4 regions of the Paenibacillus sp. FJAT-27812 genome follow, and region 3 is predicted to be linked to each of the others. Evidence: riboswitches for the same ligand, from Rfam matches in the RefSeq annotation. Region 3 holds a riboswitch; each other region holds the start of a gene.

Region 1 (7,944 bases), 1.7 Mb from region 3:
TTATTTCCATTTGGTTGAAGCATAATTTGCGGCACTCCCGTTACAGGGTGGGCGATGACGGCTGTTGTTGTTTCATATACCTGCTCGATCAGTGAAGCAGTCAGCACATGATGCGGATTGCCGGCAGCAGCAACCTTGCCTTGATGAAGCACGACAAGCTCATCGCAGTAGAGGGAAGCCAAATTCAAGTCATGGAGCACGGCGATAACCGTAAGATCGCGCTCTCTCTGCCATGCCCTTACCGTATCCAGCAGCTGCACCTGAAAGCCAATATCCAAATAGGTAGTCGGCTCGTCCAGCAAAATAATAGAAGGCTCTTGCGCCATCAGCTTTGCGAGTGCTACGCGCTGCCTTTCTCCGCCGCTTAGCTGATCCATCTTGCGATGCTCAAGCTCCTTAAGACCCATTGCGGTTAAAGCCCTGTCAATGATCGACTCGCTGTCCTGCTCTTCGCCCCCAAGCCAGTTTTGAAAAGGAAATCTCCCCATCCCGACGACCTCGCGCACTGAGAATCCAACGGGCGGCAGCCCGCTTTGCTCCAGCACCGCCATCTTCTTAGCCAGCTGTTTGCGGGGATATGATGCTATATTTTGCCCTGCAAGCAGCACTTCCCCTTGCTTAGGCTGATCAACGCCCGAGAGCAGCTGCAGCAGCGTCGATTTGCCTACCCCGTTGGGACCAATAATGCCGTACATGCGTCCTTTTTGAAAGGAACAGGAAAGCCCGTTCAGCACGATCCTTCCTTGTACGGTTTGTATGATGTTATGTGCCTCGATCATCTCATCCCTCCTTGCTTCAGCTTCCGTCTATGCAGCAAATAAGCGAAGAATGGGGCGCCGATCAGAGCCGTAACGACTCCAAGCGGAATTTCTTTTGGCGTCAACGCCATTCTTGCCAGCGTATCCGCCCAGAGGACGAACACGCCGCCGCCGATGGCAGACAAAGGCGTTATCAAGCGATAGTCGGGGCCTACCAGCAGACGGATCAAATGCGGTACCACAAGCCCCACGAAGCCAATAACGCCGGAAACGGAAACCGCTGCCGCGGTTAGCAGCGTCGAGCTGATTAACACGATCAGTTTCGTTCGCTCGACGCGTACGCCTAGATGGGCAGCATGCCGCTCGCCAAGCACGAACAAATTAAGAGGCTGGCCATAGGCGAGCAGCAGAGGAAATCCAACGAGCAGAAACGGAATTAGCATATAGACATTTTCCCAGCTCCGCATCGCAAGCGAGCCCATCAACCAGAACAAAATCTGGTTGACAACCCCCTCCGACATCGAAACCATAAACGAAACGAAAGCGCCAAGAAAAGATTGAATAATGACACCTGAGAGGATAAGCGTTTCAATATGCATGACACCTTTGCTGCGCGACAGCCAAAAGACGCCAAGCAGCGTGACCGTTCCGGTACCGAAGGCCACAAGCGGGATCGACCATATGCCAAGCACCGTTTGCAGTCCGAACAAAATGATAAATGCGGCGCCCACCGAGCTTCCGGAAGCGACGCCTAACGTATATGGATCGGCTAACGGATTGCGCAGCACGCCTTGAAAGCCGGTCCCTGCAAGCGCAAGGCATGCGCCTACGAGGACAGCAAGCAGAACGCGCGAGAGCCTTATTTGGGTAACGATTGCTATTTGACCGGGCGTGTAAGAAACCGGCTTATCCGCAAGCCATGGCAGCTGATGAACGAGGATGCCCCACACGTCACCGAGCGAAATGCCGGCCGAGCCAATTGATAAACTTACAACGATAGAAACAGCAAGAAGGAGCATAGCTGCTCCTCCATACCAAACTAATTTATAGGTCATTTGATTATTTTACGAGATCCGGGTGAATGACTTTAGCAAGCTCAAGCAAGCCCTCGGCAAGGCGAGGCCCAACACGTACGAGCGGGTCCTCAGTTACCGCGTGCATGTGTTTATTTTTCACCGCATCGATGACATCCCAGCCTGGGCGGCTTTCAATGCCAACGACGATCGGATTCGGCTCCTCCTTCAAAGCAGGATAGATGATGAGCTCAGGATTTTGTTTAACGACTTCCTCTGCGCTAATTTCATACCAGCCCGGCGACCCGGCGGCAATGTTTTTGCCTCCTGCAAGCGTCAGCAGCTCATCGAGGAAAGTGCCGGAACCTACTGTCCAGCCTACGGAAAACTCCAAATATACATTCTTTTTGTCAGCGTCTTTCACTGCATCCGTTACCTGCTGCTTAACTGCGCGCATATGCTCAGCGACAGCAGCCGCTTCCGTTTGTTTATTCATAATATGACCTAAATTTTCGATTTTGGCAATAACGGCATCATAGGTAAGCGGATCAGACGCGAACACCGGAATTTTCAATTCGCGAAGCTTCGTGATGGCTTCCGTATTCATCGATGATGAAGCCAGCACAAGATCAGGATCAAGCGCGGCTACCGCTTCGATATTAGTCGTCATGTCGCCTACTTTAGGCTTAGATGCTGCTTCCTCCGGATAATTGCTATATTGATCGACGCCTACGACCTGCTCGCCAGAGCCAATCGCGTAAATGGCTTCCGTTTCACTAGGCACGAGCGTAACAACCTTAGTCGGCGCTTGCGCGAACGTGATCTCCGTTCCCGTATCGTCTTTTAATGTAAGCGGATATGCGGTAGTGTTATCCGATGGCGCCGGCGTAGCCGTTTGCTCCGTATTGGCCGGTGAATTGCTAGGCTTGTTCTCCTTGTCGCTGCTCGCTCCGCAAGCTGCTGTAAAAACTAGCAGCATCGCTAACAGCAAACCAAACAGAATCTTCGTCATATTGCGTTTTTTTTCATTCATTTTAACGTTACTCCCCTATATGTTTTTTTCGTATAAAATAAAAAAAGCATCTCTGACAATAGTGCCAGAAATGCTCTCATACGCGCTCTACTCAATCATCCAAGCGGCAAGCTTCCAAAGCACTCTCCCCAAGTCCACGTAGGTATAAGCGTTATGTAAATAGGCAGATTTTCTGACTCGGACATCACAGCATGCTGCTTGCTGCTATTCCTTACAGTGGCGGGTCCGTGCCGGTATCTCACCGGTCTTCCCTATTAAGCTTCATGCGATTTCCGACCTTCGAACTTTGTTTGTCAGAATACTTCGCATCAGCACCTATTTATACAATATAAAATTATCCGTAGTTAATATACACCGTCTCTTAAAATTTGTCCAACATCGCTCATGTCGCTCTGATGACCGATGCCGCGCGTTCTGCTCCTGACTTTTGCCGCATAGGTAACGTAATAAGCCTCTTCATTATTAGTGGCAACGACCAAATCCATTGGATCAAAGGAGGTACAATCTTCATGCAGCCTAATGCCAAATCAACCTCGCCTCTATATAAATTCCTCTTCCTGCTCATTGGGGCAGCTCTTCTTGTCGCAGCAGCATTCACTTTGCTTAGCGAGCCAAGCGATGCAGCCCCGCCTATTACGGAGCACGCCCTCGGGAGCGGCCATGCCATTTGGTCGATCAATCCGTATCCGGCTAAGGTGCTGCGCGGCAATCGCTTTTTGATCGACCTTACCGACGAATCCGGCGCTGCGTTGCAGGGTGCAAGCTTATCCGTCAACCTTGAGATGATGGATATGGTGTGCGGTGATTATGCGTTCAAAATGACCGAAGCGTCACCCGGACAATATTCGGGTGACGGCGTCCCGTTGATGGCTGGTACGTGGAAGGCAACGGTCACGGTTCAAACAGGCGATCAAACGTATACGATCGTAAGGATGCTGAAGGCAATCCATTGAACGGCAGATCACCAAAGCCAAGGATTGATCGATGGGATGATGCCATTAACGGCTAACCCGCGCAAAATCGAAATGACGCCTACGGCAATTGCCGTTGCAACGCTCGCTTTGCGCATGAACCGCCGCCACTTTTTATTTGCGAAGGCAGCAATGTACGCAGCTGCAGCTAATGCCGGAAAAGTGGAGAGGCCAAACAAAGCCATGACTGCTGCGCCTTCAAGGCCTGAGCCGGTAGCGGCGGCTGTCATTTGCATCGCATAAGTCAAGCCGCAGGGCAAGAAGCCAAATGCGATGCCCGTAGCGAGCAAATGCCCGGTTTCTTGACCCGCTGAGCGCTGCGCCCCTCCAACCAATCGCTTGTGGAGAAAGGCCGACAATCGGTTCATAAAGGGCAGCTGGAACCTGCGCCAAAGCCAGAGCAGCAAGAAGCATCCGCCGATAATGGACGCTAGTCCCTGCACGCCTGCCAGCTTGCCTGCTACATCAACAAACGAGCCGACCGTTCCCATGACAGCTCCTAATAGCGAATAAGACAAGATTCGTCCCGCATTATAAAGCAGCATCGATTTCTGGGCTGATGCAGTAGAATTCAGCGACACGGCGGACACGATCCCCCCGCACATCCCGATGCAATGCGGAGCGCTGAACAATCCGGTCAAAATAATAAAGCCAACCTGCTGCCATGTGATCGTCATTCGTTTGTCCCAGCCTTGCGCCGAAGCTGGCCAGTCAGCCGAAGCGCATTGGCGACAACCGACACGGAGCTAAGCGCCATAGCCGTTCCCGCCATCCAAGGCTCCAGCAGACCAAAAGCTGCAAAAGGAATGATGATTACATTGTAGATAAAGGCAAAGGTTAAGTTTTGCCTTACATTTCGAATCGTTAATCGGCTTATTTTGATCGCTTCAGGGATGGCTTGCAGTCGTGAGAATAACAAGGTCATGTGACCTGCGCTCAGCGCGGCGTCCGTCCCTTCTCCCATCGCGAGCCCCACATCCGCAGCGGCGAGCGCGGGCGCGTCATTCCAGCCGTCGCCTGCCATAGCGACCCGCTTGCCTCGGCGCTTCAACTTCTCCACTAGCTCAACCTTATGCTCCGGCAGCATGGAAGCATGCACGCTAGCGATGCCAACGGCTTTGGCCGCCGCAAGCGCAGGCGCCTCATGATCGCCCGTTGCAAGCATCGATGAAACGCCAAGCGCCTTAAGCGCTTTGATCGTATTTTTCGCATTGGCTTTGATCGTATCGCTAAATGCGATTACGCCAACGCAATGTCCATCCGAAGCGGCATAAAGCACCGTTTCACCGGATTTCTCGCGCTGCTTGGCGAATGCGGCAGCGGCACCGCTCACAACCCAATTCCGCTCAGCCGCAAATCTGGCATTGCCTATTGCAAAGCGCCGATCCAGAACGACCGCTTCGACACCTCCGCCTGGCGTAAACGCAAACTCGCTTGCTTCAGGAATAACAAGCCCAAGCTTGTTAGCTTCGCGTATTATAGCGATCGCAAGCGGATGAACAGCGTCCGCCTCGGCGGCAGCGGCAATCCGCAGCAGCGAAGCCCGGCTCCCTTCGAGTGCCAGCATAGCGCTAACATGCGGCTTGCCCTCGGTTAACGTCCCCGTCTTATCAAAAATAATCGTCTGGATTCTCGCCAATCGCTCAAGCGCCCCTGCTTCCTTCGCAATGATCCCTTGCTTTGCCAGCCTGCCGGAGGCGATGACCAGCGAGATCGGAGCCGCTAGCCCTAGCGCACAGGGGCATGCTGCCAATAAGACCGCAATGGCGCAGACGAAGGCTTTGCTCCAATTGCCAGGCTCGAGGAAAGCTCCCCACATGACGACCGTGGCGAGCGCGAAGACGAGCATGGCCGGAACAAACAAGCCCGCAGCCGCATCGACATTGCGCTGGATCGCCGATTTCGAGCGCTGCGCTTGCCGGACAAGCTCCTGAATCCGGTTAAGCATCGTATCATGTCCGGCTGCCTTCGTGCGGATGCGAAGCGGCGCACTTTCATTTCGTGTGCCTGCCCACACCGCATCGCCTTCGCGCTTGGCGATCGGCAGACTCTCCCCGGTGAGCAAGGACTCATCCGCCGCTGACTGTCCGCCGCACACGACACCATCGACCGGCACGACCTCGCCTGCCTGTACGATAACGATGTCGCCAGCCCTTACGAACTCCGTCTGAATATGAACGACTTCGCCTGCCCGTTCAACCGCAGCCGTCTGGCTTTGAAGCTTGCCGTAGCCCTCCGAGCCCTGCTGCGCTCGAAGCGAGGCGGAGACCTCAATGTATTTGCCGAGCAGCACAGCTGTAATGACAACGGCGGACGTTTCAAAATACAACGGAGGCGAATGGGCAATTGAGGTTGCAATCGGACGGAGCAAGCCGTTCTGGAACACCGCATAATGGCTGTATAAATAAGCGACAGTCGTTCCGATGACGACAAGCACATCCATATTGGCGCTTCGCTCGCGCACAGCATGATAAGCGCCAAAATAAAACGGCAAACCGATTACGAATTGGATAATCGTTGCCAAAGCAAGCTGCAGCCAAGGCAGCATGAGCCAAGTCGGCAAACTTGTCAGCAGCGGCTCAAGCAGCGGAATATGCTGGGCCATTCCCGTCAGAAGGGGCAGCGTAAGAATGGCAGATACGATTAGCCTCAGCTTAAGCGTCTTATGCTCCTTATGCAGCCCTTCCTTGGCCGTTTCATTCAAAAGCGCCATAAATCCAAGCTGCTTGACGCGCTCGGCAATTTGGACAGCACCAAGCCGTCCTGGCTTAAACTGCACCCATGCCGTGCGGAGCGGAAAGCTTACGGCCGCCATTTGGACGCCGTCCATTTTGCCGACAGCCTTCTCTATCCTAGCCGCACAGGCCGAGCAGCTCATCCCCTGCACCGCAAAATCTATCGTGACATCATGCTCTATATCATGATTCGGAATAACCTGCTCCAATTTCTGCACCCGCCTTCCATTCATCGCCATTCGATGCCTGTACCTCTGCGTTAAACTATATGACGGGCAATCGAATTGCATGAATGGAACATGCGGCTACATTTTGGCAGGCGCGGGCAAACCTAGTATTTCTAATGCGTCCTGCATCGTTTGCTTGTAACGCTCCGTAAGCCATAGGCGGAGGCATCTTGCCTGTCCTTCCGACTTGAGTATCGGGCAGGTTGCGTAGAAGTGATTAAATAAAGCGGAAAGCTCATACACATAGGTGCACAAATGGTTTGGCGCAAGCTCCTTGACAGCTGCTTGCAGCGTCTCCGGCCAATAGGCAAGCTGCCTAAGCAGGCTTCGTTCCTGGACTTCCAGCTCCCCGTTCGACAATGATTCATGTGGGACTGCGCTGCCTGAAACGCCGGATTTTTTCAAAATGCTGCTGGAGCGAGCGTAGGAATACATCAAATAGACGCCGGTATTTCCGGTTACCTCAGTCGCTTGGTCCAGATCAAATACGACCTCCGTCTGCAAGTGGAAACGCAGCAAGTAGTAACGGATCGACGCTGCCGCTATAGCGCTGCTCGCAAGCCCAGCCTTACGCGAACGGTTTGCATCTATAATTTGCTCCATGTGTGCCAAGAAATCAGCGATTTTGACGCCGATTCCCTGCCTGCCAGACATGGCATAAGCTTGCTTCCCGTCAGTGGTATTAATGCCCAGCCCCTTTGCCGTTTGAGGGCTTAACGAAACAACGCCGTAGCTGACATGTCTAAGCTGCTCCGCTTGCTTGTGGTAGCCTAAAGCAAGCAGCGCTTGCTTTACCATCGCTTGCGGATATTCCTGTCGCAGGTCAATGACATTAATGACCATATCGGCATGGCCGATCTTCTTCCTTACACCGCTCGAATGCGTGGACCATAATTTTTCCGAAAATTTCTTATAGCGAAAATCTTTATCCAGCAAACCAAACTTCCAAAGATGATAAGCAATATCCTTAGCGGTATAAGTCAATATGCCATTCGACCGAACGAGCACTTTATCCGCATGGAACTCAGACTGCTCCTTCGGCTCGCCCTCGTTCTCCGGCTGCTTGAGCACCCAGCAGCCCTTCAGCTTCCCTTCCTCTTCTTGGCGGAAAATGTCTGTTCGCTGCAGAAGCTCGAACGAGCGCAACCAAAAGCCTTCGCGAACGAGGCTGCTCTCCCATACAAGCACATCATAGCCGATGCCGAAC
Region 2 (7,944 bases), 480 kb from region 3:
ATTCACTTTGACCTCCTAGTTTCTGTCGAAATTAATCACATATTTAGAAACATTTTCAACACGACAACTTAAATATACCACTGTTATCATTCTTTATAAAGAACAAATAGATAAAAATGTTCGTTCGGGGAAAATCGTTTATCTGCTCGCTTCTATCCTTGCAATAAAAAAAAAGCGGAACAAGTGAGCCGTCTGCTCACTTGTTCCGCTTTTTGATAGTTAAGCTGCAGGCAGCTTGAGGAGCTTATCTGCCACTACGGCAGCCATCTCTCTCGTCACGGCATCTTTCGGAAGAAAGTTTCCGTTCGCGCCTTGCATCAGACCGTTCTGGTAAACGGCATTGACATAAGCTTTGGCGCCTTCATGAATCGTTTTGGCATCTTGGAACGGCAATGGCTCCGTGCTGCCTTTAAGCTTGAATGCCTTGGCGATCATGATCGCCATATCCTGTCTTGATACGGCTTGATTCGGCTTGAACGTATCTGCCGTGATCCCTTGGATAATGCCAAGCTCCTTCGCACGCATGATGGCTCCGTAATACCAGGCACCCGGCAATACATCCTTGAACACTTTAGCAGCATCGTTAGCTGGCTTCTCCTCGAGCAAATTAATGAGCAGTGTTGCGAACTCTGCTCTTGTCATCTGCTTCTTAGGATCAAAGCGAAGCTCCGAACCGCTAACCCCTACCATAATTTTCGCATCAAACACGCGGTACACCGCATCATACGCCCAAATTGAGATGAGCTTGTTATCTACGAAGCTTTGTTTCTCGCCCGTTACGGGTGTGTCAGCCGATAGGTTGAAAAGGGCCGGCTTCAGCTTCATAAATCGGTCATAAGCGACCAGCGCCATTAGCGCTTGCTCAGTTGCGATCTCATTGGAAGGCTGGCCAATCGTATGCGCAAAGCCGCCATCGGACTGACGGAAGCTGAGCAAATTGGTGAGCAGATTGCCGTTCTTTTTCACAAAGCTGGAATCCAGCGGACTTATTCCTGCGGAAGCCAGCGCAATCACAACCTGCGCCACGCTCTCGCTGTTTGATTCTCCGAAGGCTGCGTAACCCCCGTTTTCCTGTTGCTGTGCTGACAACCATTTTACCGCTTTGTCGATGGCGCTCTTCACGTTGGCTTGCTCTTTATACGATGAAAGGGCAGTAATTGCCATCGCAGTAATATCCATATTGTCTTCGCCTTTTTCTGAAAGCGGGAATGCACCGCTAGCGTTTTGCTGGCTAAGCAGCCAGTCCACCAGCTTCGTACGCGTCCAAAGCGCATTGGTCGCGACTTCATACTTTCCGCTATCCAAAGCGATCAATGCGAATATCGGTCCGTTCGTGCCTTGGCTCGTCATGTTCGCATGGTTGTAAATGCTTTGAATGAGGTTGTAGCCGGCGAAGGATGCTGGATTCTCACCGTTTGCTCTTAACGCAAGCGCGATTCTTTCCAGATCCGTTACCTTACGGAATTCGCCTTTGTTTTCTTTTAATAACTTCGTTATATCAACCAGGTAGCTTGCAGGCAGCTTATTTCCTGAGCGTGCCAAAGCAATGGCTTCCCAATCTGAAATGGTTCCCGCGTTTGCAATTTGCTTCGATGCCGCTTGAATTTCAGAAGTGACATCTTGTCCTGTTGCTGACAGCTTACTGCGATCCACAACTGCATACTTTGTGAAATGTGTTGTTTTACCTGTAATAATGCCTGTTTTCAAATCAAGCACAGCAGGAATCGGAATCCATAGTCCTGTCTTCTCATCTAACCATGCGAGCGAAAGATCATTAACGTTTTTAGTTTGGACAGGTACTTTAATTTGGATGAAAACTGGATTTTGGAAAACAGTGCCGTTAGGCGTAAATTCAAAGACTCCAGACGCCAATTCATCGCGCTGTAATGTAAGCTCTTCTATGCTTATTGCTGTATTTTGCTTTACAGAGCCTGCTGGAAGCACAAGCTTCACTTTTGCATCTGAATCTTGAATAATCGTTTCGTTACTCGAAGCTGCACTTTGGCTTAACTTCACTTTAGATTTGTTGAGCAGCTTGATGAGCTCAGCAAGCTCTGCTGCACTCATTGGCGTATTCGCATTGATTGAAACCGTTGTTTGGCCAACCTTGTCAATCGGAGTCGTGTTATTAGCTGACAACGTTAGTTTAGTAAACTCACTAATAACGTCTTTAGAAATGCTGGATGGCACTTCCGGTTGGCCAGCAATCGGTCCTTCAACCGGATTCGAAGATCCTAAATCTTTACCTCCATCAACTGTGTATCTCCAAGCAACCTCGTCATTTGGCTGCAGCAAGTATGCCCCCGCGCTTACATCAGGGAATGTACCATTGACCGAATACATCCAACCGCTCAATGTTCCACGATCAAACTCAGCTAGCCCGTCTATTGCGGATACGTATGTTGAAGGTCCCGTACCGCTTGAAACGACCTTGCCTCCTAATTCGCGTTGAAGAATAGAGAAAGCAGTATCACCTTCTTGGAGCTTTAACGATTTTGATCCAAGAATAGTTCCTTTTATTTTGTCTCCCAATACTTTCAACGTCACATATTGATCAACCGGATTTGGATCAGCCGGACTAATCGTTAATGCGAATGATTGACGAACGATGCTAGGAGAGTTATCCGAACGATATTGCGTAACTTCTCCGTTGTTTAAGCCTGCCGTTCCGATTCCATTAGGGAACGCAGCTACACCATTATCATCCGCTAATGCTGATTGACTGCCAATCGTAACTTTTGCCCCTGCCGCAGGAGTAACCACAGGCACATGATTATTCCAATCCCAGCCTTCCTTGCTTACTGTTACGGAAAAAGGTTGGCCTGCTTTAGGCGAGCTTGGAGCAGTTGTAACAGCATGAACAAACTGAGTATCAAAATCACCGTAATATACAGTAAGGTGATCAGATTCCTCTAGTACAAAATCAGCAATGCCAACTGAAGGTGTAATCCATTCACCATTTCTCTTGATTGCATACTGCCAACCGTCATAACCTTGGTACGTTTTTTCACTGATTCCAGCAATAGAAGTTACATAATCGCCAAAAGAAGGATGTGTTGTAACTTGAAGAGCTATTTTTTGATCAGCCGTAAGATCTTTTAGAGCATCAAGAGCGCTGTACCCATTTGCAGTACCTGTTGCTATATTCGCCTGCGGACCTTCAATATCAACCGCGACATCAACAGCAAAAGCAACGCCTGGCATTACTCTTCCGGCAAAATTGTACAATCTACCTTTTTTATTGGCGAATAGGCTATACGCGTCTAAAGCCTGTAAAGCTTGTTCCGTCGCCATGCCATTGCTTTTTCCAGTTAATAAATGCGAAAACCCGCCATCTGCTTGTGCAAAGCTTAACAGCTTATCGAGAAGGTTTATTCCATTTTTAGTAAAGGCTACGCCTGTTGGATCAATTCCATGAGCAGTAAGCCCGATTATAGCCTGTGAAATGCTTTCACTGCTTTCTCCGCCATAACCGCCATGTGTTTTTTGATTTATAGACAACCAATGTATGGCTTTCTCGCCCGCTGTCTTCACATCTACTTTATCCATGTATGGCGCAAGCGCAATAAGAGCCATTGCCGTCATATCTGCTTCGCTATTTGAACCGCCCCATGCAAAACCGCCATCAGGCAATTGCTTGTTAACAATAGCTTCTGCTAGTTTATCTCGCGTCCACAAAGAATCTTCCGGCAGTTTATAGTTACCTGAGTCCAAAGCAATTAGACTGTATAAAGGTCCATTCAATCCTTGGCTAACAATCCCTTTGTGATTATATATCTTTTCAATTAAATTATAGCTTGCAAAATCTTCTGCGTCATAGCCTAACGCCGTAATAGCCATTGAAAAACGTGCATAATCCGTTACAAAAGTAAACGTATTATTTGTTTTCTTTAAATTAGCAACAAGCTGCTCGTAGTAAGCTGCCGGTGTTTTTTGTCCAGCTTGTGCAAGGGCAAGGGCTTGCCACTCAGAAGTGACGCCTTTGCTTTTGATATACTTCGCTGCATTGTTAATGGCAGAATCTACTTTTTCAGAACCCTTTAAAATACTTAAGTAATAAATTCTAGGCTCTTTGTTACCTTCTTGGGCAATAACCCGTACAATACGGGGTTTTTTTTCGTTTAGCGTCAATATTTTATCGACTGGCGTGTTAACCGCACCACTCGTGTTATTTACGAAAAGCTGATCGACTTTTTTGGTTGTATTAGCAGTTACCTTTATCGTGTCAGCGTTCACTTTAATATCTTTATAGACATAAACACTGTCCTGTATCGTAACTTCCTTGGAACCAGAACCATGTTCGATACCTGCCAAGGTGATCGAGCTTAGGCTTGGCGTTTGTTCAATTGCGCTGTCTGCATCATGCAGTTGTAGTGAAGTCACTTCTGTACTTATTTCACCAAAAGGACCTCCGTCAATCTGTACGGCAGTATAGACTTTAATAAAATCAATGCTTTCTAAATTAACCGGCATGCCGTTCTCATCAACAGCCCAGCTAATGTCAATTCCTTCACCTTTAGCGTTTGCTGGTACATAGGGATTTCCTGCTACATTATAAGGGGCACTGCCATTGGAATGAGTATCTGTATATCCAAAAGCCGTATTTCGAGTAGTAATTTTCACTCCCGAATAAGTCCGAGCCAAATTATCGATTGCAGGCTGTGCTAATGGATAATTTGCCGGAATGGGATAATAGGAATGTTTATGAAAACTATTAGTCTTAATAAAACCTGTCGCACCTTCGTTATCCGCCCAAGGTACGTTCAAGCCGTTTGGTGCAGCGAATTCTGGATCAGGATTCGTGTATGTCGTTGCATAATCCCAGATCGTTGAATCCTCATAATGCTCTGAACCTGCGATATAGTACCACTTTGCCGGTTTGCCTGTTCCATCGTCTTGTGCGACAGCAACTGCTCCTGGCTCCTCAAATCCACTAAAAGCATTTCCGTAAACCGTAAAATCCACGCCGTAAGGGTGATCCTTACTGTTTTGAACCGGTGCATTTGTTTTAAATACGACAGCACCACCAAAGCCGCCTAAAGACACGCCGCTTGATAACACATTGTTATTCCAACTTTGATTTACGTCCCCAATGCCGCCAAAACCGGATTCATTGACAAACTGACCAGGAGCTGGAAGCAAGTCATAAATGGTAAACGGACCTAAATCAGGATTTGCATCCTCTGCAGCAACCTTGGCCGCTGGCAAAAACGCTGAGCTTGCCGCAGTGATAAATACGGTTAAGCTCAATATTAAAGCTAATAATTTTTGCGATAATGCTTGAGTTTTCATTAGTAACCTCTCTCTTCAATAAATTATGTTCAAACAAATAAAAGCCGCCCTAGGAGGACGGCTTTCAATAAACATGCATGCAAGCATGCGAACACACATAAGCAATGGCGTTTAAACGTAAATATTACGCATAAGTCGCCAATTAGACTGTTTCTTTTTCTCTCCACCCGAAGAACTAGAAACTTAAGAAATTGGCAGGTTTCCTGGCTCATGAGTCATCGTTCCTCGTCGCCTTCCCAGATCATTGATTATCCAGTGGCATTTTGACGAGATACTCTTCATTTACAGTGGCGGGACCGCGACGGAATTGCACCGAACTTCCCTATTAAGCTCTATAGCCAACTACTAAGCATAGAGCACCATATTTCCTTCGTTATATTCATTTGTACTAAAGATCATACAAGGAATGGAGATGGTTTGTCTATACCTAACACAGCGAAAAAGCAACAATTCATTGATGGATAGTATGATATCTAACCATTACTTCACTATCTTAGGAAAAATATAAAATTATGTTATTTTCGCACTCAGCTATTCAATCCTAAATCGCTCAATCGACCGCTGAAGCTCCTCCGCCAGCTCATTTACCGACGACGCAAGTGCCAGTGTCTCAGCAGCAAGCTGATTTTGCCGCTCGGTATCCGCTGCCGATTGCAGAGCGTGGCTGGAGGTTGCTTTGGCTACCTGTGCCATCGTATCAACGGATGCGCTGACCTGTTCGCTGCCTGCCGCCATTTCCTCGGTTGATGCGGAAACGTCTTGTATTTGCGCTGCAACTAAGCGTGATTCGTTCCATAACGAATCAAACGATGCCTTCAGCTCTTGCACGGTTTCCAATCCCTGCTCCATTTCCTGATCGCCGGTATTTACGGCACCTACCGCATTTGCTGTCAAGGCTAGCACTTGATCGATCGTCTCCGCAATATGTCCGGCATGTGCCGAAGCCTGCTCCGCCAGCTTTCTAATTTCATTCGAAACGACCGAGAAGCCAAGGCCATATTCACCGGCATGTGCCGCCTCGATCGCAGCGTTCAGTGCCAGCAAATTGGTCTGGCTAGCAATCGCCGATATTGTTCCTGCCATTTCTTGAATTTCAGAAGAACGCTCATTAAGCTGCCCAATGACATGTGAGATGGAAGCGGTGGCTGCGCCCAATCTTTCCATTTGCACAACGGCTTTGTCCGACTTTTCATGGCCCAGCTCGGCTGCATGCAGCATATCGCCAGACGCTTCCGCCATCACATTCGATGAATGTGCAATTCTTCCCACGCTAGCCGCCATCTCCTCCATCGATCTGGCAGCCTCATCTGCGCCAACTGCTTGATTTTCTGCGCCTAGCGCCATTTCGTTCACGGCAGAAGCTAGCTGCGAAGAGAGCTCTCTGCTCTGGTGCGAGCCTGCGCTTAATTTGCCGGCAAGCTCCGATACGGAAGCGGAATTGTTTCGAATCGCCCGCATCAGGCTTTGCATATGCTCGATAAACCGATTGACCTCCTCCGCCAGCCGCGAAATTTCATCATCTCCCTTTACCTCTATGCGGTAAGTAAGATCGGCTTCGCTAGAGTTAAGATTGACAGCGGCACGCACGATGCTGCGAAGCTTTCGTCCAACGACCAGCTGCGATAGAAGAAACAAGATGACTAGAACAACGACCATTAAGCCGCCGAATTGCAGCAGTACTTTGGTCCTCTCGGCTGCTATGAGCGCATCCGCCTTCTCCTTGGATACGGCGACGCGAACGGCGCCCCAATGCTTGCCGTCTATCATAAGCGGATAAGAGATATCCCATGCCTCTACTGTTCGTCCATCGATAAGACGGTCATATTTTTGCAAATAGACCTCATCCGTATTCGTATTCATGACGGCGTTATAACCTGTTTGATCATTAAAAACACGGTTGGCCCGGTAGTTTTGGCTAAGAAAGCCCTCATCTCCCCAAGCATCCTTGGACGCTTCTCCTAATTTGCTATAAATACTATTATGCGTTGCAATATAGCCTGCGTAGCTTGGGTTGTCCGAATAGGCAGCCGCCATCGCGTAAATGACATCCTCTTCGTTCATAAAGCTATCCAGAATGCCCTGCCAACGGTCATCCGTATATCGATCGTAAGCGCTATCGTATTTCAATTCGTACTGAGAGAGCGGAATCGTTTCGCCATTATACAAAACCGCCTCCTTTGAAGCGTACGCTGTGTCTTTGATCCTGTTTGCGGCTGACTGCTCGCTTTGGGGATTAACGGTCAGCTCATCGTTGAACAAATGCTGCTTAAGCGTGTCATGATTCCAGCTTGTCCCGTCTTGGAATACGATGCCTCTATTCAAATCCTGCTCCGTCACATGCTCAAGCGTACGGGAGAGCGATAAGACCAAATCCCGCCCCTTATCCAGCAGCCTCTTTTCAATAGAGATACGCGTTGCTCTCCATTCGTAAATGACAATGACACTGACAACCGCTACCAACGCAGCCGTCATAACTAGCAAAAATTTATTCGTCAACGTGCGAATTTTTATTTTCATATGCAATATCCCCCATCTTTATTGATTTATATTAAGCCAGATCATCCAAATGATCTGTGATATAAATCACACCAAAAACACCCTTATGCCGCAGCAAATGCGGCTAAGGGTGTTTTCGTAACGAGTTAGGGGAGC
Region 3 (7,944 bases):
CGTTGGAGCGATCTGCTTCAGAGCTTTATCGGCAGCGTCCCTCTTCCGCCGCTTCACCATTTCCAATACGACAAAACGGATGAGGACGGACGTATTCTCGACCTATTCGCCTCTGCAGTCAATCATGTTCTCGCACATTCCGCCGATTCGTCTCCGTACAACAGCGATCTTGAAGAATCTGTTTTGCGTCAACGCTCTGTCTCCTATGTTTCTTTGGATTAAATGATTTTATTGCAAAAAAAAGACAGTCCAGAACAAGCAACTAGGTTCTGGACTGTCTTGCTTTTTGCCTGCTATGTCCTCAGCTTCTGCAATGCCCGGTCAAGCAGCATCTGGCTGCCCTTCTCCGTAATTAGTACTTTGCGAACCATTGATGATAACATCCGCATGCCACCTTGTCGCCTCCACATAACGGTCATGGCTGAATCTGACCACATCAAGATATTCTTTTATCGCTTCTTCCACCGAGTAGCGCTCAATCGACAAAGAGTCATTCAAGTCCTCTAATACCTTATCTATGTCAACAGCGGACGGATCATTGAAGTCTTCATAGGCACTCCCAGTGAATTCCGCTACCGTTATGACGACCCTCTCCAAGCATACTGAATTCACTCCTATTTTAATACATGAAGGATCGCTTGTCCCCTTACTCAGCACGAAAAGCCCGCGCTCTCCTCAGAGAGGCACGGGCTTCTTTGTTTCCGGTCGATAAGCTTAGATCGATGCTAATGCGGCACGCTGCTCTCTAACTTTGTACGTTGCCAGCATCATGTTGCGCAGCGAAGCCACCGTTTCTTCCATGCCGCGCGTCTTCAAGCCGCAGTCAGGATTGATCCAGAAGAGGGCAGGATCAAGCACTTTAATCGCACGCTCGATCATGCTGACCATTTCCTCAACGGACGGCACGCGCGGGCTGTGGATGTCGTATACGCCAAGGCCGATCCCTTGGTCATAGGTGTTCTCCTCGAAGCTGTGAATCAGCTCGCCATGGCTGCGTGACGTTTCAATGGAAATAACGTCCGCATCAAGCGCCAAGATCGAATCGATAATGTCGTGGAACTCGCAATAGCACATATGGGTATGGATTTGCGTCGTGTCGCGCACATCTGATGTGGACAAGCGGAATGCATGCACGCCCCATTTCAAATAAGCATCCCAGTCGCTGCGCTTAAGCGGCAAGCCTTCACGCAGTGCCGGCTCATCCACTTGGATCATCTCGATGCCAGCCGACTCAAGCGCTTTTACTTCCTCGGACAATGCCAGCGCGATTTGGTATGCCACTTGCTCGCGCGTAATATCGTTGCGGGCAAAGGACCAGTTCAATATCGTAATCGGGCCAGTCAGCATCCCCTTCACCGGACGATCCGTTAGCGACTGCGCATACACGCTTTCGGTTACGGTCATTGGCTCGGTAAATACGACATCTCCGTAAATAACCGGCGGCTTCACGCAGCGGGAGCCGTAAGATTGTACCCAGCCGTTCTGCGTAAAGGCGAAACCATCCAATTTCTCGCCGAAAAATTCAACCATGTCCGTCCGCTCAAATTCACCGTGAACGAGTACGTCAATGTTAAGCTCTTCTTGGATTTCGATCCAGTTTTTAATTTTTCCATTAATGAAGGAAGCGTAGTCTTGCGAGCTAAGCTCATTCTTTCTCCACTTCTGCCTTGCTTGACGCACATCCAGCGTTTGCGGGAAGCTTCCGATCGTCGTTGTTGGCAGGAGAGGCAAATTCCATTTATGCTGCTGCAGCTTCTGTCTTTCTGCAAAAGGCTTTTGCCTAGCGGACGGATGAGCGGCAACTGCCGCCGCGTCTGCTGCTTGGCGATTACGGGCTGGCGATACCGACAAATTGTGAATCCGCTCGCCGTTTAGCTTAAGCTCCTCAGCACGAAGACCCGCTGTTTCCGTATCAACGGCAAATGCCGCTTCGCTAAGCCATACGATTTCGTCTAGCTTCTCCTCAGCAAAAGCGAGCGCTTCACGCAGTTCAGCTGGCAAATTATTTTCGTTCTTTGCCGTTACAGGCACATGCAGCAGACTGCTCGACGATTGAATGATAAGGCGGTCAGCCTCGATAGCAACCGAAATTTTATCAAGCAGCGCAAGCTTTTGCTTGTAGTCTGAACGCCAAATATTGCGCCCGTCCACAAGACCGATACCTGCCAGCTTGTCCTGAGGGAATCCGAATTGCTCGAGTGCTTGCAGGTTTTTCTCCAAGCCATGAACAAAATCCAAACCGATCGCTTGCACAGGAAGCCCCACTACGGCTTCATAATGCTCTACTGCATCGAAATACGTTTGCAGCAAAATATGAAGCGCAGGCGCTGCCGCATTTAGCTGCTCATAAATGGATTGCACCAAATTAATCTCGTCCTCGGATACCGAAGTAACAAGGATCGGCTCGTCGATTTGTACCCACTGCACACCCTCTTGCTCAAGCTCCTGAAGCAATTGCGCATAAAGCGGTACAAACTGCTCTACCAATTGCGGAAGCTGCTTCGCATCATAACCTTTGGAGAGCTTTAGGAAGGTGTAAGGTCCGATAATGACCGGCTTGCCCTCAATGCCTAGCTTTTGCTTCGCTTCGCGGTACGCCAGCAATGGACGGTTTTCTGTTAATACGGGTTTAGCGCCGGCAAGCTCAGGAACGATATAGTGGTAGTTAGTGTTGAACCATTTGGTCATTTCGCATGCTTGCGCCTGCTGCGTGCCCCTTGCCATAGCATAATACGTTTTAACAGGAACAGGACCCCCTTCATAGCCAAAACGTTCCGGCACTAGGCCAAACATCGCCGAAGTATCCAGCATTTGATCATACAGCGTGAAGTCATTAACCGGGATGATGGTAATGCCTTTTTCCTTTTGCAGCTTCAGGTTGTTCAACCGAATGCCTTCCAGCGTCTCAAGAAAAACGCTCTCCTCCAAATCGCCTTTCCAAAATGCTTCAAGCGCTTTTTTCCATTCCCGGTTTTCGCCGATACGCGGATAACCAAGTACGCTGCTTTTTAGTTTACTCATACTCCATGTTCCTCCTAATAAATGTAATTAAGTTAAAATAAGAACGCAAAAAGGGCGTCGTTACCTTAAAAGAAACAAAGGTAAAGACGCCCGTCGTTAAATTAAACAGCGGTCCTGTCTTAACACCTCCCTATCTCCCGTAGGTAAAAGCAGTGTCGTTCAAATAGGCAGGTCTCCTGGCTCCAGTATCATCATCTTCAGCTTGCCTTCCCAATCCGCTCGGATCAGTGGCATCAACGCTTGGACTCCTCTGTTACAGTGGCGGGACCGCGCCGGCATCGCACCGGACTTCCCTTTTAAGCTCAAGCCTCTTAAGCATGAGCACCTATTTCCACTTATTCAGTTATTGATCGCTATCAGCTAGCAATACGAATAACCATACACTCGAATTAATAATCATTCCATGCAAGTAACGCATATCAAGCTCAACTACTGCATGGCACACGTAATTATACTATAATATCGCCAATTTAGCGACAATTCGCACTATACGCATGTATTAACTGTATTATACGAAAAAAAGGCTTCCCCACTCGCAGGCTGCGCTGCGCTGGGAAAGCCCTATTATAATCGTTCTACCTAACTAACCAACCGCCGTCTACTGCCAATATATGACCATTCATATAATCAGAGGCAGCGGAGGACAAAAATACGGCCGGGCCAATCAAATCCTCAGACGTTCCCCAGCGTCCCGCAGGGATGCGCTGCAAAATTTGGGCGCTGCGCACCGGGTCCTCACGAAGCGCTTCCGTATTGTCCGTGCTCATATATCCAGGCGCAATCGCATTCACTTGCAAGCCTTTGCCCGCCCATTCGCTAGCAAGCGCTTTGGTGAGCCCTGCTACCGCATGTTTGCTGGATGTATAACCAGGAACGTTAATCCCCCCTTGGAAGGAGAGCATCGATGCGATATTAATGATTTTGCCGGAGCCTTGCTCGATCATATGCTTGCCCGCAAGCTGGGAAAGGACAAAGACCGAATTCAAGTTAACGTCGAGCACATCCTGCCAATCCTCATAGCTATGCTCAGCAGCAGGAGTCCGGCGAATAATGCCGGCATTATTGACCAAAATATCGATGCGTCCCAGTTCATCAACCGTACGTTCGATAATGCCCGCAAGCTTGGCGCGATCCGAAATATCGGCTTGGATCGTAATCGCCTTGCGCCCCAGCGCCCGAACGGCGTCCGCTGCTTTGTCAGCAGGCGTGCTGTTCGTGACAAGCGCCACATCGGCGCCCGCCTCGGCTAGTCCAAGCGCAATCGCTGCGCCAAGCCCACGGCCTGCGCCCGTTACGATAGCTGTTTTTCCCGTTAAATCAAACAAACCCATCGGTTATGTCCTCCCTCTCGCACGCTTCCCGCTTTCTGGAAGCTCCGCCTTCATCATCTTTATATCAAGTGCCTCGTATTTCGCTGCAACCTCGGACGAGATGCCATCATCGGTAATGATATAGTCAATCTCGCTCAGCTCAGCAAAAGTAATCAAGGCGCCTTTGTCGAATTTGTTATGATCAGCCAGACAATAGACAGTCTTGGCGTTCTCCAAATACAGCTTCTTCAGCTTCGACAATTCCTCTGTAAAGATCGTAAGCCCGTATTCCAAATGAATGCCCGTGGTGGATAGGAACAGCTTATGGACATTCAACCGTTTAATCCACTCCTGCGATTCCGCGCCAATGAGCAGATTGTTGTGGCGGTAGCCGCCGGGAATAACGAGCCTAACTTGATCCTTCAAGGTCAGCTCCCGAATAATAAGCAGATCATTCGTAAGCACGGTTACGGGGATATTCGGCAGCCGCTTCGCCATCTCAAGCGTCGTGCTGCCCGCATCCAGCGCGATGATATCGTTAGGCTCGATGCAGGTGAGCGCAAGCGCCGCAATGGCCGACTTCTCCTGTTGATGCTTGCTGTTTGGAAATTGCAAGGGATAAAGGCTATCTTCACCCTCCTGCTCCACGACAGCTCCGCCATGCGTTCGTTTCAGAAGTCCCTTCTCCTCGAGCTTCTCCAAGTCCTCGCGAACCGTCTTTTCTGTAACGCCAAATTGCTCGCTTAGCTCGGAAACCTTAACCGCGCCAAGCTGCTCTAATTTTTCTATAATTTTACGATGCCGTTCAGCAGCAAGCATGGTGCACCCCCTGTAGCGAATGTTTCTATTTTAGCTCGCTTGCAGGTACCGCGTCCATGTCTGTAAAGGTATAGTTCTCACCTGCCATCGACCAGCAGAACGTGTAGTTGCTCGTCCCCACGCCGGAGTGGATCGACCAAGGCGGCGAGATGATCGCTTGCTCGCTTGCTACAACCAGATGTCTCGTCTGCGAAGGCTCGCCCATCATGTGGAATACGCGTGCGTCAGCGTTCATATCAAAGTACAAGTACGCTTCCATGCGGCGGTCATGAACATGCGAAGGCATTGTGTTCCAGACGCTTCCTGTTTTGAGGCTTGTTACGCCAAGCATAAGCTGGCAGCTTTGGATGCCGTCTGCATGAATGTATTTGTAAAGAATACGTTCGTTGGAAGTTTCTTGCGAGCCAAGATGAGTTGGATTCGCTTCCTCCATCGTCATCTTGCGCGTAGCGATCTCGGCATGCGCGAGCGCAGAGCAGAAATAAAGCTTCGCAGGGTTCGCCTTGTCAATGCTTGAGAGCAGCACTTGGCGTTTGCCTTTGCCGACATACAGCACGTCAAGCTTGTTCAGCTCATATACTTCTCCATCAACGGAAATCGAAGCCGGGCCGCCAATATTCAAAAATCCAATTTCGCGGCGCTCCAAGAAAAATTCGGTTTTCAGCGTAGCCGCATCCTCCAGTTCAAGTGCTTCGTTCACCGGCAGCGCCCCGCCTACAATCATCCGGTCATAATGCGAATAGGTCATCTTCAGTTGATCCTGCTCGAACAAGCTTTCGATCAAAAACTCGCTGCGCAGACGTTCCGTATCATATTGCTTCACATCAGTTGGGTTAGTTGTATGACGTACTTCCATTGGATAAAAGCCTCCTAAACGTTTTTATAGCGCTAAGTCAGCTTCGCTGGACTTACGCTTATGTTTGTTATTGTTCGTTTTTATATTAACACACATTTACGAACATAAAAAGAACATTTTACACAATAAAAAAACGACCTCCGTCCGCACAAGCTGCGAAGAGGCCGTTGTTTCATTTGCAGATATTAATGGGCGAGTACGTTAAATGGCGTTTCGATATGCTTCGCATACTTTTTCGCTTCTTGCGCGAGATATTCATCCGTGCCCCTATTCGCATTATAGGTAACGAATGCAGGCAGATAGACGCCGTTGCATTTGGCAATCGTGCTCTGTATCGGTCTTAATAGCTCGCTGATCGTGTGCCAGTTGGCGCCGCCCGAACGGTATTCATTCTCTGTGCCTCCGGTTGTCGTGGCAACGATAAACTCTTTGCCCAACAAATACTCGCCGCCAGCTCCAAATGCCCAGCCGTACGTTAATACATCATCAAACCATTTTTTCAAAAGCGGCGGGCAGCTATACCAAAATAAAGGAAACTGAAATACAATCCGGTCATATTGGAGCAAGAGTTGCTGTTCTTTCTCTATATCGATATTCCAGTCGCGGTACTCATTATACAGGTCTCGGACATGAATGTTGGAATTTTTTTGCAGCTCAAGCAACCATGCTTGATTGGCACGTGATGTATTTAATTGGGGATGCGCAGCAATAACCATTGTTTTCATGAGGATCATCCATTCTCGTTTTTTTCGTAATATCGCGATTTACAATCCCCATTATTAATTGAAATCTTATTTTTGAAAAGTACGCTTTTTAATCATACTAAGTTCTCTAGCACGTACCATGGATGTTAATTGAAGTGTTGGAGCAGTACCAAAAACCGTACTAAGTACACTAAAACAGCGTACTGTTTTATTTCCGGATACTTTGATAAAGTAATCGTTAGACATATAAGCATAAGTTATGGGAGGGATGGAATGATGCGCGAGGAAATGAACGAATCTAGCACGACACAAGGCATTTTGGCTACGTTACAGGTGATCGGGGGAAAATGGAAGCCCCTCATTTTGTTTATTTTGCTGCATGAAGGCACCAAAAGGTTTGGCGAGCTCAGGCGCCAACTGCCGAGAATCACGCAAGGGATGCTCACCAGTCAGCTTCGCGAGATGGAACGGGATGGGCTCATCATTCGCCGCGTCTATCATGAGATTCCTCCCAAGGTCGAATACTACTTATCCGATCATGGCAGCACGTTAAGCTCGGTCCTTGCCGATATGTGCGGATGGGGGTTTAAGCACATCGAATTTATGAAGGAAGCATCCGCCGATGCGAACGACAATGAGCCTCGCAGCGATGACACTAGCATGCATTGTGCTGAGCATCGGTGATTTTTCCTGTTTCAAATCCCGTATCTTAAACTGAAGATTAACACCTGTAGAACTATGAAAGACGATTATAGCGTGATTAAGAGCTTCCTGCCTCCTTAAGTAAGCACCTTATTCACCCGCGCTGTTCGTCGTAGCATTAGCCTGATAGGGAAGGGATTTATCGACTGCCGCAAGCAGCAGCGTTAAATGCAATCGCCTTTGCATACCCATACAATCAAACCATCCAATGAAACCAGCGGCCATGGCCATCTGCCTCCGCTATCGTTTCCATATACTCTTTGCTACCCAAGTAGTAATCAAGGTGAAGATTTAAATCATACATATTATTATAGAGGTGAAACACGTCTCTTTCTTTGCCCAGCTTTTGTATCGTCGCGATTAAGGCCGCTTTGTCTGCATTAGACATTTGGTTCGCTACATGCGTGTGAAAAACACATAATGCAGATCCCTCGGGGACCATTGCAGCTGTCTCAGCAAGCAGCTTGACGCCATTTCCCTCTATAAGCTGGATCGCTTGTTTTTCAAAATAAAGGGCCGCTTTCTCAAAATT
Region 4 (7,944 bases), 3.2 Mb from region 3:
CAGCATGTGTCGCTCTTCATGTATGAGCAGCAGCAGTTATCGCTTCGCGCCCATTATTCGGACAACCAAGTCAAAAAAGAGTGGCTGACGCTTGCGATTGATCAAGGAGGTCCGGTGAGCACCGCGTTTAGCGAAAATCGATTGGTTAAGCTATCGGATTGCCATGAAGTGCCTCGTTCGTCCCTGTCGACGATCGGCATCCCGCCATTCTCGTCGGCGGTCGCGATTCCACTCCGCATCAGAAGCCGTCCGATAGGCGTGCTGTTCATCAGCAGCCAGCTTGGCAATCAGTTCGACGATTACTTGGAGGACTTTATGTACTCGCTTGGCGATCATTTTACTCTCAGCGTAGAGAATTTACGGGTCTATGAGCAGCGGCGAGAGCTTGCACGGATGGAGGAAAGGAACCGGATGGCTAGAGATTTGCATGACTCGGTTATCCAGAAGGTGTTCTCCTTGTCCTTTCTTGCCAAAGGCGCCGAGACGGTGCTCGCTGGCAAGGAGCCGGTAGTCGAGCGCTCGCTGCAAGATATTAGGCAGCTGTCTCAGGAAGCCTTGAAGGAAATGCGTACGCTCATTTGGCAGCTTCGGCCAGCCGGGCTGGAGCATGGCTTGATCACTGCGCTTAAGCAATACGGGAAAAGCATGGATTTGACCGTATATGAGCAGGTGGAGGGCGTGCGCGAGCTGCCGCGGGCGATCGAGGAAGCATTTTGGCGAATCGGGCAAGAGGCGCTCAATAACGTGAAGAAACACGCGGAGACGAATGCCGTACATATTCGCTTGTTGAAATCGGAGCATACGGCAAGCATGGAAATTATGGACAAAGGCAAAGGCTTCTCGCCGGAGAAGCGAAGCGGCAGGCTGACGATGGGGATGCTCTCCATGCGGGAGCGTGCGGAGACGCTTGGCGGCGACTTATCGATCAAGAGCAGCAAGGGGCAGCCGACAGTCATTAAGGCTACGATTCCGGTTGCGACAGAGATGGAAATGTGGGACGAGGAATGAGGAGCGGCTGTGAAAATAAAAATTTTACTGGTAGATGATCATTTAATCGTATTAAAGGGTATTTCGTTTTTTCTGAGCATGCAGCCTGATTTTGAGCTGGTTGGCGAAGCCCATAACGGACTGGAAGCGGTGGAGAAAGCAGCCGAATTATTGCCTGATATCGTATTGATGGACCTGAACATGCCCGTTATGGACGGGATTGAGGCGAGCAACCTCATCGCGCAGAACAATCCGGAAATTAAAGTGCTTGTGCTGACGAGCTTCTCGGATCGGAGTCATATCGTTCCGGCTCTGCAATCCGGGGCAATCGGCTATATGCTGAAGGATGTGGAGCCTGACCAGCTTGCAGAGGCGATTCGCAGCGCCTATAAAGGCAATGTTCAGCTGCATCCCGACATCTCTGCCGCGCTGCTGGCACAGGCTGCTCCCCAGGCAGAGGAGGCCAAGCAGCTTCCTGGCCGCGAGCTATCCGAAGTTTTAACGCCAAGAGAGATTGAGGTGCTGCAGCTGCTGACAAAAGGAATGAGCAACAGAGATATCGCTCATGCGCTGACGGTTGCCGAGAAGACCGTAAAGACGCATGTTAGCAGCATTTTGAGCAAATTAAATTTGACGGATCGCACGCAAGCTGCCTTGTACGCGGTGCAAATGATGAATGGCAGTGATTAAACAAACAGTTCTACGCCAATAGTCTTAGGACTAGTCCTCCGCCTTTGGCGGTTTTTTTATGCCTATTTTTCGGTCTATTTGCCGATGCTGCCGAGGATAAAACTTAATACAATAAAGGTACTTACAAAAAGTAAACACAAACAAACCTTGGAGGGAATTATACTATGAGTACAGTACTATTTGTTAAAGCAAACGATCGCGACATCGAGCAGGCAACAAGCGTTAAGCTTTACCAAGCGTTTCTAGACAGCTACAAAGCAAGCAATCCAGAAGATACAATCGTTGAGCTTGATTTGTTCAAAGAAGAATTGCCATACATGAACGCGAACATGATCAACGGTAACTTTAAAGCAGCCCGCGGCTACGATCTGACTGCAGAAGAGCAAGCGGCTGTAACCGTGTCCGATAAATATATCAATCAATTCCTTGCAGCTGATAAAGTGGTATTCGCATTCCCGCTTTGGAACTTCACCGTACCGGCTGTATTGCACACTTACATCGACTACCTTTCCCAAGCTGGCAAAACATTCTCTTACACAGCTGAAGGTCCTGTCGGCCTAATTCCTGACAAAAAAGTGGCGTTGCTTAACGCTCGCGGCGGCATCTATTCCGAAGGTCCAGCAGCTTCCGTTGAAATGTCTTACAACTTCATCCGCACAGTAATGGGCTTCTACGGCGTGAAAAACCTAGAGAGCGTTATTGTTGAAGGCCACAACCAGCTTCCAGACCAAGCGGAAGCAATTGTATCAAACGGCATCGAGCAAGCTAAAAAAGTTGCAGCAGGCTTCTAATTAACAGCTACAATCGATGGCAGCCGGACTTTAATCGTCAAGGGCGCCGATAAATAATACGCAACGAGCCTTTAGAATTTTCTAAGGCTCGTTTTGCGTGTTAAAAGCCGCAACTATTCGTTCCCGCCTCCGTAATGATCATCCACCATTCCTTTCATAAGAATCGTACAGGAAAAACTCCATCTAATTTTTCTTTTATTGAAGCAAATCGATCTTTAACCGGAAAAAGTACCGTTAATCATGCTGTAAACCGGTAGCCGGACAGTCGGATACAGCAGACGAGCCTTTCCCGCAATGGCAGGGCTTCCATCAAAAAAGAGTTGACTTAGCAGGTCCATAGATGTTTTTATTATATAGACCGATCGTTATAATCGAGGAGTGAATCAATGTCGGAAAAACAAAATACTCGGCAAACTATATTGGATACAGCCTCGCGGCTTTTTTTCACAAAAGGGTATCATGCTACAGGATTAAGCCAAATTATTAAAGAGAGCAGCTGTCCTAAAGGCTCTTTGTATTATTATTTTCCCAATGGCAAGGAAGAGCTGGCGCTGGAATGCATTGCTTGCACCAAGGCGTTTGTCATCGAGAGATGGAAAACAAAATTTGCGGCATACGAAGACCCTTCCGAGGCGGTACAAGCATTCGTGCTTGATATGGGAGAGGATGCCGAGCAATATGATTTCCAAGGTTATATGCCGTTTAGCTTCTGGATGGCGGTCGAAACGTCGGCGATTAGCGAGAAGCTGAGAGCCGCCGGTCAGGATGTGTTTGCCTCATGGCAGGCCGTTATCTCCGACCGTTTGATTGAGACTGGCATGGTTGCAGAGAAAGCAGAGGAAGTCAGCGTGGTGCTCGTTTCCTTGCTGGAGGGTGCTTTGATCCTCGCCATAACGAAGCGGGATAAGCAGCCGTTAATGAGTGCGGCGAAGTGTGTGCCGTATTTGATTCATAAATGCCCATCTCTATGAGAGGTCATAAATAAAAGATAGATAGAATGTAGGAGAGTGGAAAGCTTGCAAGCAACAATGGCAGAAACACAGCAAAATACGGGGCAGAAATATAGAGTGCTCCCCATCATGATTTCCTTATTGTTAAGCGGATTTATCGGCATGTTCAGTGAAACGGCTCTAAACGTAGCGCTAAGCGATTTAATACGCGTATTCGACATCACCGCGCCGACCGTGCAATGGCTGACGACCGGATACCTGCTGACGCTCGGTATTTTGGTGCCGGTCTCGGGATTATTGCTCCAATGGTTTACGACAAGGCAGCTATTCATAGCTGCATTAAGCTTCTCCGTGCTCGGCACGCTAGTAGCGGCGCTTGCGCCAAGCTTTGAAGTTCTGATGACGGCGCGTGTCATTCAAGCCGTGGGCACAGCGCTGCTGCTGCCGCTTATGTTCAATACGATCCTTATTATTTTCCCGGCCGAGAAGCGGGGAGCGGCGATGGGCGTTATCGGGCTTGTTATTATGGTCGCACCGGCTGTAGGCCCTACGATTGCAGGTCTTCTTATTGAAAACTTGAGCTGGCACTGGATTTTCTGGCTTTCGCTGCCGTTCTTAGTTATTGCTTTGTTGTTCGGTATGATGTACATGCAAAACGTCTCGACGATTACAAAGCCTAAAATTGATATCATGTCTCTTCTATTCTCGACGCTAGGCTTTGGCGGCATTGTGTTTGCTTTCAGCAGCGCGGGCGAAGGTGAAGGCGGATGGGGCAGCACAAAAGTCATTGTTTCCATGGTCATCGGTATTTTAGCGCTTATCTTATTCGCGGTTCGTCAATTGAGAATGAAGCAGCCGATGATGAACCTGCGGGCATTTAAGCATCCGATGTTCGTCGTAGGTACGCTAATGGTATTTATTTGTATGATGGTTATTTTGTCTTCGATGCTCGTATTGCCGATGTACCTGATCAGCGGGCTTGGGCTTAGCGCATTAACGGCAGGACTCATTTTGCTGCCAGGCGGACTATTAAACGGTATTATGTCTCCGATTATGGGCAGCTTGTTCGATAAATTCGGACCGAAATGGCTCGTTATTCCAGGTCTTGTTATCGTCGCAGCCGTGCTTTGGTTTTTCTCGGGCATTACGACGGCATCAACGATTACACTTATCATCGTTCTTCATTCCTGCTTGATGATCGGGATCTCCATGGTATGGATGCCTGCGCAAACCAACGGCCTTAATCAACTGCCGCGCGAGCTGTACCCGGACGGAACGGCGATTATGAACACGCTGCAGCAGGTAGCTGGCGCGATCGGAACAGCGGTTGCCGTGAGCATCATGACGGCAGGTATGAAAGACTTTATGAAGGGCGTGGCAGATCCTGCAAATGCGCCGCTAGCGATGACAGCGGGCATATCGGATGCGTTTATCTTTGCCATGATCGTTGCGATTGTTGGTTTGGTCGTCGCTTTCTTCATTAAACGGGTCCATGTTAGCAAGCAGCATTAATAGATAATAGTTTTGTGTACAAGAAGATTCGGTTGCCACGTGCGATCGAATCTTCTTTGCTGCTAGCTGCCATTCTGTTATAGACAAACCCCGGCAATCCCGATATGATTGATTCAACAATCAAATAAAGATATAGAAAAGGTGCAGACAGAGCTTGCTTTGTTTGCTTAAAAGGGAAGTCCGGTGCAAGGCCGGCGCGGTCCCGCCACTGTATGTGAAGAGCGCTTCTACCCTAACATGCCACTGTCCTCTTACTGGATGGGAAGGCTGGGAAGCGTGATGACGCACGAGCCAGGAGACCTGCCTTTTCTTATTTTGTTTCTCATTCTTCGGGGGATAAGAATGTGGAGGCGCAATCGTCAAGCAGAACGCATGATATCATTTTAAAATGCTGTGCCGATCTTTTATTAGACATGCAGATCCCTTTCATTTAGGGGTCTTTTTTTTATTTTTTAACGTCTTTTGGATAGTTGGATGAGAGGGAGTAGAAATAAGTTGACAGCAATGAACAGTAAAAAATGGTTTTTCGGCATAATCGTACTCCTGTTAATGATTAGTTTATTAGCTGGCTGCGCCGCTCAAGGGCAACAGGCGAAAGTGGAGCCGAATCAAACGCAAGAGAGCAGCAAGGCACAAACAGAGCAAGAAGCAAATGACGGAAATGTAGAGCAGCCTACAGCTTCTAGCGTGACGGCGGAGCAAACGCAGACTGCAGCGCCGACCGAAACGCCGGCAGAAACAGAAAGCGCAGGGAAAGACAAAGCTACAGCTGCCGCAAGCGATAAGCCGGGGGCAGCCAAGCCAACGCCTAAGCCGACTGTCGCTCCTCCTGCCAAGGATCAGAAAAATCAGCCTATAGCGAAACCAAGCGCTACGGCACAGCCCGTTAAGACGGAGAAACCGGCGCGAACCAAAGCGCCGCAGCCAGCCAATATCGTCACCATTTCGATCATTGCGGACGAAGAAACGGGGACTGTGCTTGATCCTACCGCGGTTGAGCTGAAAAAAGATGATACGGTGCTTGACGTGTTGAAGAGAATTACACGAAAAAATAAAATTCAAATGGAGTATAAAGGATTAAAAGCGACAGCTTATATCGAAGGAATCGATAACGTCTATGAGTTCGACCACGGTGCAAAGAGCGGCTGGATGTACAGGGTTAACGGCGAGTTTCCGAACAAAAGCGCAGGCGCCTATGAACTTAAAGAAGGCGACGTTATTGAGTGGTTGTATACGATTGATCTCGGCAAGGATCTAGGAGCTGAATATGAATGAACACCGCCTTTGGTTCCGTACATCCGATTACGAGCTTCAGCTATTACGCGGGCGTCATAGCCTTTAGCATGCTGCTCTTCCATCCTGTATTTCTCGTGACCTCTCTTGCTGCGGTTACGCTAGTTATTATCATTCACGGCGAAGGGAAGCGGCTGCTTAGGCTGCTTCCTTATTATGTGCTGATGGGCGGCTTCGTCGCCGTTCTAAATCCGCTTTTTTCGCATCGCGGCAGACATATTTTATTTTATTTCATGGATCAGCCGATTACGCTGGAAGCGATTTTGTATGGCGTGACGATGATGCTTTCATTACTTGGGATACTGCTCACCTTCGTATCGTTTCAGTTTATTGTCACGACCGATAAGTGGATGTATTTGTTCTCTCGCGCGCTGCCGCGAACGTCTCTGCTCACGTCGATGTCGATCCGCTTCGTGCCGCTGTTTTTGCGGAGGCTGGAGCAAATAACGACCGTACAGCGGACGAAGGGCGTATCGATTATGGAAGGCAGCCTGCGCAAGCGCTGCAAGGATGGCATGCTGCTCATTCGCGTGCTGCTCACATGGTCGCTTGAGGAGGCGCTGCAGACGGCAGATTCGATGAAGGCGCGCGGCTATGGCGCAGCCAAGCGAAGCTCATACGTCATTTACCGCATGGATCGAAGGGACGTATACACGCTTTTGTTTTTGGCGGCGATGGGCATTGTGTGCGTATGGGGCTGGGTGCAGGGCTTTGGCGTGCTGACCATATACCCGCGGCTTGAAACGATGCAATTTCACCGAGGGGAAGGCTTTGCCTATGCGTGCTACTGTGCCTTTTTGTTAACGCCGGTCGTACTCGAAGGAATGGAGAGAAGGTCATGGAAGTGATTCAAGTAAACAATTTGACGTTCCGTTATCCCGAAGCAAAGGGGGCAGCGCTTGATGACGTTTCGTTTCATGTGAAGCAGGGTGAGTTTGTTGTTTTGTGCGGCGCTTCAGGATGTGGCAAAACGACGCTGCTTCGGCATTTAAAAAAAGAGACGCTTCCGGTAGGCAAGCAATCGGGGTCTGTTAGATATAACGGCACATTGCTTGCGGAGCTGCCTGCGATTGAAGCAGCAGAGCAAATCGGCATGGTGTTTCAAAATGCTGATAACCAAATCGTTATGGATCAGGTGTGGCATGAACTTGCCTTTTCAATGGAGAATGTCGGTTATGATCAGGCAGTCATGCGCAAGCGTCTAGCTGAAATGAGCCATTTCTTCGGGCTTGAGGAGCTGCTTTATAAGTCCGTGCATGAAATATCGGGAGGGCAGAAGCAGCTGATTAACCTAGCTTCCGTATTGCTGCTTCAGCCGAAGCTGCTCCTGCTCGATGAGCCGACCTCGCAGCTTGACCCGGTTGCTGCCCGTGATTTTTTGCAGCTTCTCTATCGCCTGAATCAAGAGATGTCGATGACGGTTATTATTAGCGAGCATCGGCTCGAGGATGTTATCCCGCTTGCGGATCGGATCGTGATGCTGGAGGGAGGCAGGGTAAAGCACGACGCTGCCCCAAGAGAGCTTTGCGAAGCAATCGGTGCGGATGAATCGACAAATGATCTGTCGTATTTACCGTCCGTTGCGAAGCTGTTTTTGTCAGCGCAAGCGGCAGGCAAGCCTTTTGCGGCGCAAGAAATTCCGCTAACGGTACGCGAAGGCAAGCAGTGGCTAGCAGGCCAAGGCGGATTAAAGCCGGACTTATCGCATCAGAATGGCGAGC

What was found. Region 3 has a riboswitch for cobalamin ahead of metE (5-methyltetrahydropteroyltriglutamate--homocysteine S-methyltransferase). Riboswitches for the same ligand answer to the same signal wherever they lie in the genome.
Region 1: another riboswitch for cobalamin. It lies ahead of ADU23_RS22760 (ABC transporter substrate-binding protein); the one in region 3 lies ahead of metE (5-methyltetrahydropteroyltriglutamate--homocysteine S-methyltransferase).
Region 2: another riboswitch for cobalamin. It lies ahead of ADU23_RS17720 (S-layer homology domain-containing protein); the one in region 3 lies ahead of metE (5-methyltetrahydropteroyltriglutamate--homocysteine S-methyltransferase).
Region 4: another riboswitch for cobalamin. It lies ahead of ADU23_RS29740 (DUF4430 domain-containing protein); the one in region 3 lies ahead of metE (5-methyltetrahydropteroyltriglutamate--homocysteine S-methyltransferase).

What each region holds. Positions count from the first base shown of each region.
Region 1 is NZ_LIGH01000001.1:5,393,550-5,401,493, reverse strand. It holds gene ADU23_RS22770 (heme ABC transporter ATP-binding protein) at 1-779, opposite strand, end outside; gene ADU23_RS22765 (FecCD family ABC transporter permease) at 776-1,777, opposite strand; gene ADU23_RS22760 (ABC transporter substrate-binding protein) at 1,818-2,804, opposite strand; cobalamin riboswitch at 2,950-3,100, opposite strand; gene ADU23_RS22755 (FixH family protein) at 3,314-3,757, shown strand; gene ADU23_RS22750 (sulfite exporter TauE/SafE family protein) at 3,766-4,452, opposite strand; gene ADU23_RS22745 (heavy metal translocating P-type ATPase) at 4,449-6,749, opposite strand; gene ADU23_RS22740 (arginine--tRNA ligase) at 6,816-7,944, opposite strand, start outside.
Region 2 is NZ_LIGH01000001.1:4,192,925-4,200,868, reverse strand. It holds gene ADU23_RS17725 (right-handed parallel beta-helix repeat-containing protein) at 1-6, opposite strand, end outside; gene ADU23_RS17720 (S-layer homology domain-containing protein) at 220-5,292, opposite strand; cobalamin riboswitch at 5,469-5,671, opposite strand; gene ADU23_RS17715 (methyl-accepting chemotaxis protein) at 5,824-7,809, opposite strand.
Region 3 is NZ_LIGH01000001.1:3,708,345-3,716,288, reverse strand. It holds gene ADU23_RS15705 (hypothetical protein) at 1-222, shown strand, start outside; gene ADU23_RS15700 (hypothetical protein) at 322-597, opposite strand; gene metE (5-methyltetrahydropteroyltriglutamate--homocysteine S-methyltransferase) at 715-3,021, opposite strand; cobalamin riboswitch at 3,171-3,365, opposite strand; gene kduD (2-dehydro-3-deoxy-D-gluconate 5-dehydrogenase KduD) at 3,597-4,352, opposite strand; gene ADU23_RS15685 (DeoR/GlpR family DNA-binding transcription regulator) at 4,356-5,150, opposite strand; gene kduI (5-dehydro-4-deoxy-D-glucuronate isomerase) at 5,176-6,006, opposite strand; gene ADU23_RS15675 (NAD(P)H-dependent oxidoreductase) at 6,192-6,731, opposite strand; gene ADU23_RS15670 (winged helix-turn-helix transcriptional regulator) at 6,987-7,394, shown strand; gene ADU23_RS15665 (DUF2332 domain-containing protein) at 7,609-7,944, opposite strand, start outside.
Region 4 is NZ_LIGH01000001.1:6,890,690-6,898,633, reverse strand. It holds gene ADU23_RS29765 (sensor histidine kinase) at 1-1,008, shown strand, start outside; gene ADU23_RS29760 (response regulator) at 1,018-1,677, shown strand; gene ADU23_RS29755 (FMN-dependent NADH-azoreductase) at 1,842-2,468, shown strand; gene ADU23_RS29750 (TetR/AcrR family transcriptional regulator) at 2,855-3,439, shown strand; gene ADU23_RS29745 (DHA2 family efflux MFS transporter permease subunit) at 3,497-4,930, shown strand; cobalamin riboswitch at 5,053-5,252, shown strand; gene ADU23_RS29740 (DUF4430 domain-containing protein) at 5,435-6,205, shown strand; gene ADU23_RS29735 (energy-coupling factor transporter transmembrane component T) at 6,202-7,071, shown strand; gene ADU23_RS29730 (ABC transporter ATP-binding protein) at 7,062-7,944, shown strand, end outside.